2 regions of the Tsukamurella sp. NPDC003166 genome follow, and region 2 is predicted to be linked to the other one. Evidence: riboswitches for the same ligand, from Rfam matches in the RefSeq annotation. Region 2 holds a riboswitch; the other holds the start of a gene.
The links. Region 2 has a riboswitch for S-adenosylmethionine ahead of ABZX10_RS15485 (homoserine O-acetyltransferase). Riboswitches for the same ligand answer to the same signal wherever they lie in the genome.
Positions count from the first base shown of each region.

Region 1: linked by a shared signal. The riboswitch ahead of ABZX10_RS20570 (aminotransferase class V-fold PLP-dependent enzyme) and the one ahead of ABZX10_RS15485 (homoserine O-acetyltransferase) in region 2 are both predicted to bind S-adenosylmethionine.

Region 1 is NZ_JBEXNL010000023.1:70,721-75,235, reverse strand. Features, by position in the region: gene ABZX10_RS20580 (RtcB family protein) at 1-836, shown strand, start outside; gene ABZX10_RS20575 (HAD-IIA family hydrolase) at 859-1,644, opposite strand; SAM riboswitch class IV at 1,729-1,840, shown strand; gene ABZX10_RS20570 (aminotransferase class V-fold PLP-dependent enzyme) at 1,894-3,195, shown strand; gene ABZX10_RS20565 (hypothetical protein) at 3,210-3,593, shown strand; gene ABZX10_RS20560 (YbaK/EbsC family protein) at 3,629-4,111, shown strand; gene ABZX10_RS20555 (MarR family transcriptional regulator) at 4,216-4,515, shown strand, end outside.
Region 2 is NZ_JBEXNL010000013.1:85,656-90,170, forward strand. Features, by position in the region: gene ABZX10_RS15480 (hypothetical protein) at 1-898, shown strand, start outside; gene ABZX10_RS15485 (homoserine O-acetyltransferase) at 917-2,065, opposite strand; SAM riboswitch class IV at 2,074-2,191, opposite strand; gene ABZX10_RS15490 (MFS transporter) at 2,281-3,465, shown strand; gene ABZX10_RS15495 (ribonuclease domain-containing protein) at 3,477-3,944, shown strand; gene ABZX10_RS15500 (barstar family protein) at 3,941-4,369, shown strand; gene ABZX10_RS15505 (exodeoxyribonuclease III) at 4,366-4,515, shown strand, end outside.

The DNA.
Region 1 (4,515 bases), on a different contig from region 2:
TCGTGGCCACGGCGGAGCCCAGGATCGCGGAGCTGGAGACGCTCGCCGAGCGGGCGGACTTCAACCCGTCCCAGTACGCTGGGAACTGGAAGCTCCAGCTGGGCACCCTCGGCGGCGGGAATCACTTCATCGAGATCAGCCTCGATGAGGACGACACCGTCTGGGCGTTCCTGCACTCCGGCTCCCGCGGCGTGGGCAACAAGATCGCCCAGCACCACATCGCCGTGGCGACCCGGCTGTGCAAGCAGTGGTGGATCCCGCTGCCGGACCCGGACCTCGCGTACCTCGTGGAGGGCACGCCGGAGTTCCGCCGGTACATCGCCGAGCTGACGTGGGCGCAGCACTTCGCGCTGCTCAACCGTGAGGAGATGATGGACCGGGTGATCCGGCAGCTCGGCGAGTGGGTGGGCACGCCCGTCGTGGAGGCCGAGCGGATCAACTGCCACCACAACTTCACCAAGCGTGAGAAGCACTTCGGCAAGGAGGTGTGGGTGTCGAGGAAGGGTGCGATCGAGGCCACCGAGGGCAAGCTCGGCCTGATCCCGGGCTCGATGGGCACCGCGTCGTACATCGTCGAGGGCAAGGGCTACGCCCCGTCGCTGAACAGCTCGCCGCACGGAGCGGGCAGGGAGTACTCCCGGTCCGCGGCGCGTAGGGCCTTCACGCACGAGCAGCTGCGGGAGGCCATGGTGGGCATCGAGTTCCGCGACAGCCCCGACTTCATCGACGAGATCCCGCAGGCATACAAGCCGATCGACCGGGTGATGGCCGACGCGGAGCAGTTGGTCACGGTCCGCGCCGTCCTGCGCCAGATCGTCAACGTCAAGGGGCAGTGACTCGTTCCCCGGCTGGGTGCTCTCAGCCGGGGAACGGGTCCTCCGTGTGACCGACGAGGTCGGCGACGGAATCGATGGTGCGGGTGGGGCGGTACGGGTAGGCGGTCACCGACTCGCGGGTGGAGATGCCGGTGAGCACGAGGATGGTGCGCAGCCCCGCCTCCAGGCCGCAGACGATGTCGGTGTCCATCCGATCGCCGATCATCAGCGTGTCCGCGGAGTGCGCCCCGAGTGCCCGCAACGCCGACCGCATCATCAGCGAGTTCGGCTTGCCCACGTAGTAGGGGGAGCGGCCCGTGGCCTCGCGGATCAGAGCGGCCACGGCACCGGTCGCCGGCAGTAGTCCGTCGCGCGACGGTCCCGTCGGGTCCGGGTTCGTCGCGATGAAGCGCGAGCCACGGTCGATCAGGCGGATCGCCGTGGTGATCGCCTCGAAGGAGTAGGTCCGGGTCTCGCCGAGCACCACGTAGTCGGGATCGTTGTCGGTGAGCACGTAGCCGGCGTCGTGCAGCGCCGTCGTCAGGCCCGACTCGCCGACGACGTAGGCGGTGCCGTTGGGCCGCTGGTCCTGGAGGAACTTCGCGGTGGCGAGCGCGGAGGTCCAGATCCGCGACTCGGGGATGTCGAGGCCGGTGGCGACCAGGCGGGCGCGCAGGTCGCGCGGGGTGCGCGTCGAGTTGTTGGTGAGCACCATGAACGGCGTCCCGGCGGCCGTCAGCTCCGCGATGAAGGCGTCGGCGCCGGGAATCAGGTGCTCCTCGTGGACCAGCACCCCGTCCATGTCCATCAGGTACGTCCACTCGCTCATGCCCGCGAATCTACTCCCGGAGGTTTGGCGTCGCCGTGATTCGAACCTTGACGACGGGCCGCGCGACAGGGCATTCTCGACGCAGGTCATGAGTGCCAGCGACAAGCCCCGGCTCGCTGGTCGGCAACCCTCCTCCGCGGTGGGGTGCTCCGGGTGACGACCTGGCCGCACCGAACGAGTGCGGCAAGCGCGGATTCGCGGCACGTCGGAAACGGGTGCCGTGCGTCCTCATACCGAAGGACATCTCTCATGAGCATCGCCACCACCGAGCGCGCCGTCTGCCTCACCCCGACCGTCACGTCGCCTCTCGCCGCCGCCCGCAGCACGCCGCTGCCGCTGGGTCCGCTGGCGCGGGTGACCGGCGCGGACGAGTACGTCCCGGTCAGCGACGGTGCGACCGTCCGCTACGCCAACTTCGACTACGCCGCGAGCGCCCCGGCCCTGGTCGAGGTGCGGCAGGCGGTCCAGGAGGCGCTGGGCGAGTACGCGAGCGTGCACCGCGGCGCCGGCTACCTCTCGCAGCGATCGACGTCCCGCTACGAGTGGGCCCGGGAGATCGTCGCCGAGTTCGTGGGCGCCCGCGCCGATGACCACGTCATCTTCACCGGTAACACCACCGACTCGATCAACCTGCTGGCGGGCTGCGTCCCCGGCGAGGTCGTGGTCCTCGATTGCGAGCACCACGCGAACCTGCTGCCGTGGAAGCGGATCGGCGCGCGAGTGGTCTCGGCGCCGCTGTCGATCGAGGGCACCCTCGAGGTGCTCGAGAAGGAGCTGCGCAGCCGCCCCGCCGCCCTGGTCAGCGTGACCGGCGCGTCCAACGTCACCGGCGAGGTGCTGCCCGTCCGCCGGCTCGCCGCGCTCGCCCATCGGCACGGCGCACGGATCGCCGTCGACGGTGCCCAGCTGGTTCCGCACCGTCGGATCTCCTTGCGCGAGAGCGGTGTCGATTACCTCGCCTTCTCCGGGCACAAGCTGTACGCACCCTTCGGCTCCGGTGTGCTCGTCGGTCGCGCCGACTGGTTCGACGAGGCCGAGCCCGTCCGCTGCGGCGGTGGCGCCAGCTACGAGGTGATCGGCACGCCCGTCTCGAAGTCCGTCGAAGTCGCCTGGCACACCGGCCCCGCGCGGCACGAGGCCGGCTCGCCCAACGTCCTGGGCGCGGTCGCCATCGCCGCCGCCTGCGAGGCCATCGAGCGCCTCGGCGAGGACGCGATCACCCGGCACGAGCGCTTCCTCACCGACCTGCTGCTGCGTTCGCTCGAGGGCATCGACGGGGTCCGCACGCTGAAGATCTGGGCCGATTCCACTGAGCGGGTCGGCATCGTCGCCTTCACCGTGGCCGGCCACACGCCCCGCGAGGTCGCCGAGTTCCTGTCCGACGAGTACGGGATCGGCGTGCGGGACGGGAAGTTCTGCGCCCACCCCGTTGTTGATCGGTTGGGATGCTCCGACGGTGCCGTCCGCGCGAGCATCGGCCTCGGCACCGGTGAGAACGACGTGCGCCGCCTGGCGGGCGCCCTCGAAGACCTGTCCGCACGGACGAAGTGAACCCTGGAGGAACCATGACCGTCTCCCGCCCCGCACTGCTGGTCACCGTCGACGGTGAGCCCGGCTCCGCGGCACTGACCCGGGTCCGCGCCGCGGATCTGCGGCTCGCGCAGCGTCAGCGCGGCTACCTGCGCGCCGAGGACGAGCGCGCGGGGCGGGAGCCCGGCGCGGTGGCGCTCGAAGTGGACGTCGTCATCGACGAACGGGCCGCGGACGCCCGCGCCAGCTACGCCCCGGACGGCGCCGCGCCGCAGGGCATCACGTACATCGGCACCCCGTCGGGTCTGAGGTCCCTGATCGAGGACGTGTACGCGGCCGAGGTGGCGGATGCCGTGGTCCTGCGACCCGTGGGCGGCTCCCGCACCAAGGACCTCATCGCCACCCTCCTCGCCGCATAGGCGCGGTCCGGGCGGCGCGCGGCATACTGATCGGCGTGACCGAGCAGTACTCCGCCCGTACCGAGAACGTCCGCGCGGCCCTGGCCGCGGCGGGCCACCCCGACACCGTCCGGCACGTGCCCGACGGCGCGAAGACGGCTGCCGACGCCGCTGCCGCCCTGGGCTGCGAGGTGGGAGCCATCGCGAACAGCCTGATCTTCCTCGCCGACGGTGCGCCGCTGCTCGTGCTGTCGAGCGGTCGGCACCGCGTGGACACCGTAGGGCTGGCGGCGCGGCTCGGTGTGGGCCGCATCTCCCGTGCGAAGCCGGACGACGTGGCCGCGGCCACGGGGCAGGTGATCGGCGGCGTCTCGCCCGTGGGACACCCGGCGCCCCTGGTGACCGTGATCGACGAGTCGCTGCGCGACTTCCCGGACCTGTACGCCGCCGCGGGGACGCACGATACGATCTTCCGCACGGATTTCGCGGCGCTGGTGGCGCTCACCGGTGCCAGGATCGTCACGACATCGGGTGGTTAGGCCGCTTCGTCCGAGTCGACTCGCACTCCTAATAATTGTAGGCTGCACGTAGTTTTGCATGCCCGAACACGGTGACGTGATCGGATGGGACCTGCGGAGGCGTGATGACGGACGAGGAACGAGCGGACCGGATCGAGGGGATCGTCGGCGTGATCGCCGAACTGACCCGCCTGAAGGAGCGGCACGCGGTGATGACCCGGCATGCGGTCGCGCCGGACGGCGTGGAGCTGGCCGCGTACACCGCGCTGTTCGCGCTGGTGAAGGGCGGGCCGATGCGCTCGTCCGCGCTGGCTGAGCAGATCCACACGGACCCGTCGACGGCCAGCCGGTACGTGACGACGCTGACCAACCTGGGCTACGCCGAGCGCACCGCCGACCCCTCGGACCGGCGCGCCGCCCTGGTG
Region 2 (4,515 bases):
CGGCGCGCAGAACGCCGGCGTGCGCGAGGCCGTCGCCGACATCGCCCGGGCCGCCGGCGCGGAGCCGCTGTCCGTCGAGGAGCCCGAGGCGATCGCCCCCACCGGCGCGGCGCTGCTCGCGGCGGACCGCTGGTCCGCGGGAACGGCGCCGTCGTCCCTGGTGAGCAGCGGCCTCGGTGGAATCGGCGGGCACAGCGTCCGCCTGACCGCCGCCGTGCTGCCCCTGCTGGTTCTCGCCGCGCTGACCGGCGCGATCCTCGCCACCGGCTACGTGACCGGCATCATCGGTCCGGCGGGTCAGACCACCGATCAGGTCGTTCCGACCTCGACGGAGGTGCGCTCGTCCGCAGAGACGGCGCCCACCTCGGAGGTGGGGCCACCGCCGACGTCCGCCGTCGCCTCGACCCTGCCGCCCGTGGACACGCTCGTACCCACCTCGGCTCCCCGGGACACCGGCCGGGACGAGGTGACCCCGACGATGACCACCTTCGCGCCAGCGCCCGTCCACCCGTCCACCACGCGGGCCCCGTGGCCGACACCGACGCCGACCGTACCGAGTACGCCGACCCGGACGCTTCCGACGACGATCCTGCCGTCCCTCCCGACGGGCACGCCGTCCGGAACGCCGTCGCCGACGATCATGCCGCCCGCCGAGGGCTCCGGCCAGAATCCGCCGCCCGGGTCGGCTCTGCCGTCCTCCGAGTTCCTCCCCGGCAACGGGCTGAGCGCTCCCCGTGCGCGCGTCGGGGGAGGCACTGCGCGTCCCGACGGTGCCGCGCCCTCGGATGCGTCGCCCGATCCGTCTCGGCGTGTCCTCGGGGCGATCGAGCCGCGGATGGTGCCGGTGGCACCGTCGTCCTCCGAGGGCGCGCCGACGGTGACCAGCCCGGCCCCGTAGGCCCTCGGCGGCGTTCCGTCAGCGGCGCGCGATGTCCAGGGTGCGCGACAGCAGCTCCGCGACGGCGTTCATCTCGGTGAGGAAGCCGTCGTGGCCGTCGCGTGAGTGCACGACGACGAGGCCCTCGCAGCCCGGCAACAGGTCGGCGATCTCCTGTTGCAGGCGCAGTGGATACAGACGGTCGGAATCGATTCCGCCGACGACCACGGGGACCGGGCAGCCGCGCAGCGCGGCCTCGACGCCGCCGCGACCGCGGCCCACGTCGTGGTGGTTGAGCACCTCGGTGAGCACCACGTAGCTGCCGGCGTCGAACCGGTTGACCAGCTTCTCGGCCTGATGGTCGAGATAGGAGGTGACGGCGTAGCGGCCGCCCGCGAGCGGCTCCTCATCGCCCTGCGCGTCGTTGCGGAACCGGCTGTCGAGTTCGATCTCGGTGCGGTAGGTCAAGTGCGCGATCCGGCGGGCGACACCCAGGCCGGCGGTCGGCGCACCGTCGGCGTCGTGGTAATCGCCGCCGTGCCAGTGCGGATCCGCCGTGATCGCAGCGATCTGCGTGGTCTGGGTGCCGATCTGATCGGCCGTCGCGCGGGCGCCCACGGCGAGGATCAGCGCCGAGCGCAGGAACTCGCCGTACATCAGGGCCCATTCGAGGGCCCGCGCGCCGCCCATGGAGCCGCCGACGACCGACGCGATGTCGTGCACGTCGAGCGCTCGCAGCAGCGCGGCCTCGGCCTCCACCTGGTCGCGCACCGTGATGACGGGGAAGCGGGAACCGTAGGGCCGACCGTCGGGGGCGAGCGACGCCGGCCCCGTCGAACCCGAGCACCCGCCCAGGACGTTCGCGGAGACGACACACCACTCGTCCGTATCCACCGCCGCTCCGGGGCCGATCAGGCCGTCCCACCAGCCGGCTGAGCGGTGATCGGCGTCGGGCGGGCCGGTGACGTGCGAGTCGCCCGTGAGGGCGTGCAGGGCCAGCAGGACGTTGCTGCGGTCGGCGTTCGGGCGGCCCCAGCGCTGGAAGGCCATCGTGACGTCCTCGAGGACGACACCTGATTCGAGCACCAGGGGGCCGAGTGACAGGGACTGCATCGCACCGTCCGGAACCCGGGCCCAGTCGCCCGGGGACCTGTCGATGGATCGACCTGTGCGGATGCTGATGGTCACCGAACCTCTCCTCGCGCTTGCCGCCCGGCAGGGATCACCGGGAAACCAGGTCATCACCCGGGGCACCCCACCGCGGCGGAGGGTTGCCGGTCAGCAAGCCGGGGCTGTGCGCTGACACTCATGACCTCGTCTGCATCATAACCGACCGATTCCCCGTGAACGAGGTCACAGGGGCTGCGGGAAGGAGGGAACAGGCCTGGGCGTTGCACGGCCACGTGGATTCCTCTACCCGGACCAGGCTCGCGGTCGGCGCGATGGCGCTCGGCGGTTTCGGTATCGGCACCACCGAGTTCGCAGCCATGGGCCTGCTGCCCGGTATCGCGCAGGACCTCGAGGTCAGCGAGCCCGTCGCCGGGCACGTGATCTCCGCCTACGCGCTGGGCGTCGTCGTGGGGGCGCCGCTCATCGCGGCCGCGTTCGCCCGGGTGCCGCGCCGGCTGCTGCTGATCGGGCTGATGGTCGCGTTCACCGTGGGCAACGCGCTGTCGGTCTTCGCCCCCACCTACGGCACGCTCATGGCGGCCCGGTTCGTCGCCGGGTTGCCGCACGGCGCCTTCTTCGGCGTCGCAGCGCTGGTGGCGGCGCACCTGGCCGGGCCGGAGGGGCGGGGCCGCGCGGTGGGGCAGGTGCTCATGGGCCTGTCGGTGGCCAACGTGATCGGGGTGCCGCTCGTGACCTGGCTGGGCAACGCGTTCACCTGGCGGTACGCGATGGGCGTCGTCGTGGTCATCGGCGCCGTCACGGTCGCCGCGCTGCTGGCCTTCCTGCCCGCGGTCAGCATTCCGGTGACCAACCCGCTCACCGAGCTCGGAGCGCTCGCCCGGCCGCAGGTCTGGTTCGCGCTGCTCACGGGCATCGTCGGGTTCGGCGGGATGTTCGCGGTGTACACCTACATCTCCACCACGCTCACCTCGGTGTCCGGGCTGAGCGCGGGCTCGGTGCCGATCGTACTGGCCGTCTACGGCGTGGGCATGGTGATCGGCAACGCCGTCGGCGGTCGCGCCGCGGACCGCTCGGTGATCGGGTCGATCGCCGTCGCGCTCGTCGCGCTGGTCGTGCTGCAGGCGTTGTTCTCCGTGTTCGCGCCGCAGCCCGTCGCCCCCGTGGCCCTGTTCTTCCTCATCGGTCTCACCGCCTCGGCGCTGGTGCCCGCCCTGCAGACCCGGCTGATGGACGTCGCGGGCGAGGCGCAGACCCTCGCCGCGACGCTCAACCACTCCGCGCTCAACATCGCGAACGCGCTGGGCGCGCTGCTCGGCGGAGCGGTCATCGCCGCCGGCGGCGCGTACACCGCGCCCGCCCTGGTCGGCAGTGGGCTCGCGGTCGCCGGCCTGCTGGTGTTCGCCATCGGGGTGCTGGTAGCACGACGGAGCGCGGAACCTGTCGGTGCTCGTCGGTAGGGTCTTGGGGTATGCGAAGGATCCTGGCCCTCTGCGCGATAGTGGTACTCGCCCTCGTCGGTCTCGTCGCCTGCGGCAAGTCGTCGGCACAGCCCGGGGCCACCGCGGCACCGGTCGCGTCCTCGTCCGTGGTGAAGGGGCCGACGGTGACGGCCAAGCCCGGCCCGGCGCGCTCGTCGGCCGGGGCACCGTCGAACTCGGCGGTCCCGCAGCGAGTGCTCGCGACACTCGCCCGGATCGACGCGGGCACATGGCCCCCGAACGACGGGTCGGGTACGCAGGGCGGCCGTAACTTCGGCAACTTCGAGAACCGGCTGCCCAAGACCGATTCGAAGGGCAAGACCGCCACGTACACCGAGTGGGACGTCAACATCAAGAAGTCCGGCCGTGGGCGCGATGCGGAGCGGATCATCACGGGTGCCGACGGCGGCGCCTGGTACACCCTGGACCACTACGAGACCTTCACGAGGATCCGATGAGCACCCTTCCCCAATTCCTCCAGTCCGGCTCCGGCGCCGCCCTGACCGGCACCGATCTGGACTCCCTCAAGCGTCGCGACCGTCCCCGCGTGCTCGTGGCCCGCGGCAGCCGGATGCGCACCAAGGCCGCCCTGCTCAACGAGGTCTCGGCCGTCCTGCAGTTCCCGCTCGACTTCGGCGGCAACTGGGACGCGCTCGCGGACAGCATCGGTGACCTCGATTGGCTCGGCGGCCCCGGCGCCGTGGTGCTCGGCATCGCGCAGGCCGAACAGGTCATGGCCGATGAGGAGGGCGTCGCCGTCTTCGTGCAGATCCTGGCGGAGCGGGGACCGCGCGTGCTCCTCGGCGTGTCCGACGCCGCCGACATCACTCGCGTCCGGTCGGAGTGGGCCGGCCTGGGCCTCACGGTGGAGGCGCTCGCGTGATCATCACCTCGATCAACGTCAACGGGATCCGCGCCGCGGTGAAGCAGCGGTCCGACGAGAACCTCGGCATGCTGCCCTGGCTGCGCGAGACGAGGGCCGATGTGGTGCTGCTGCAGGAGGTGCGTGCCACCCACAAGCAGACGCTG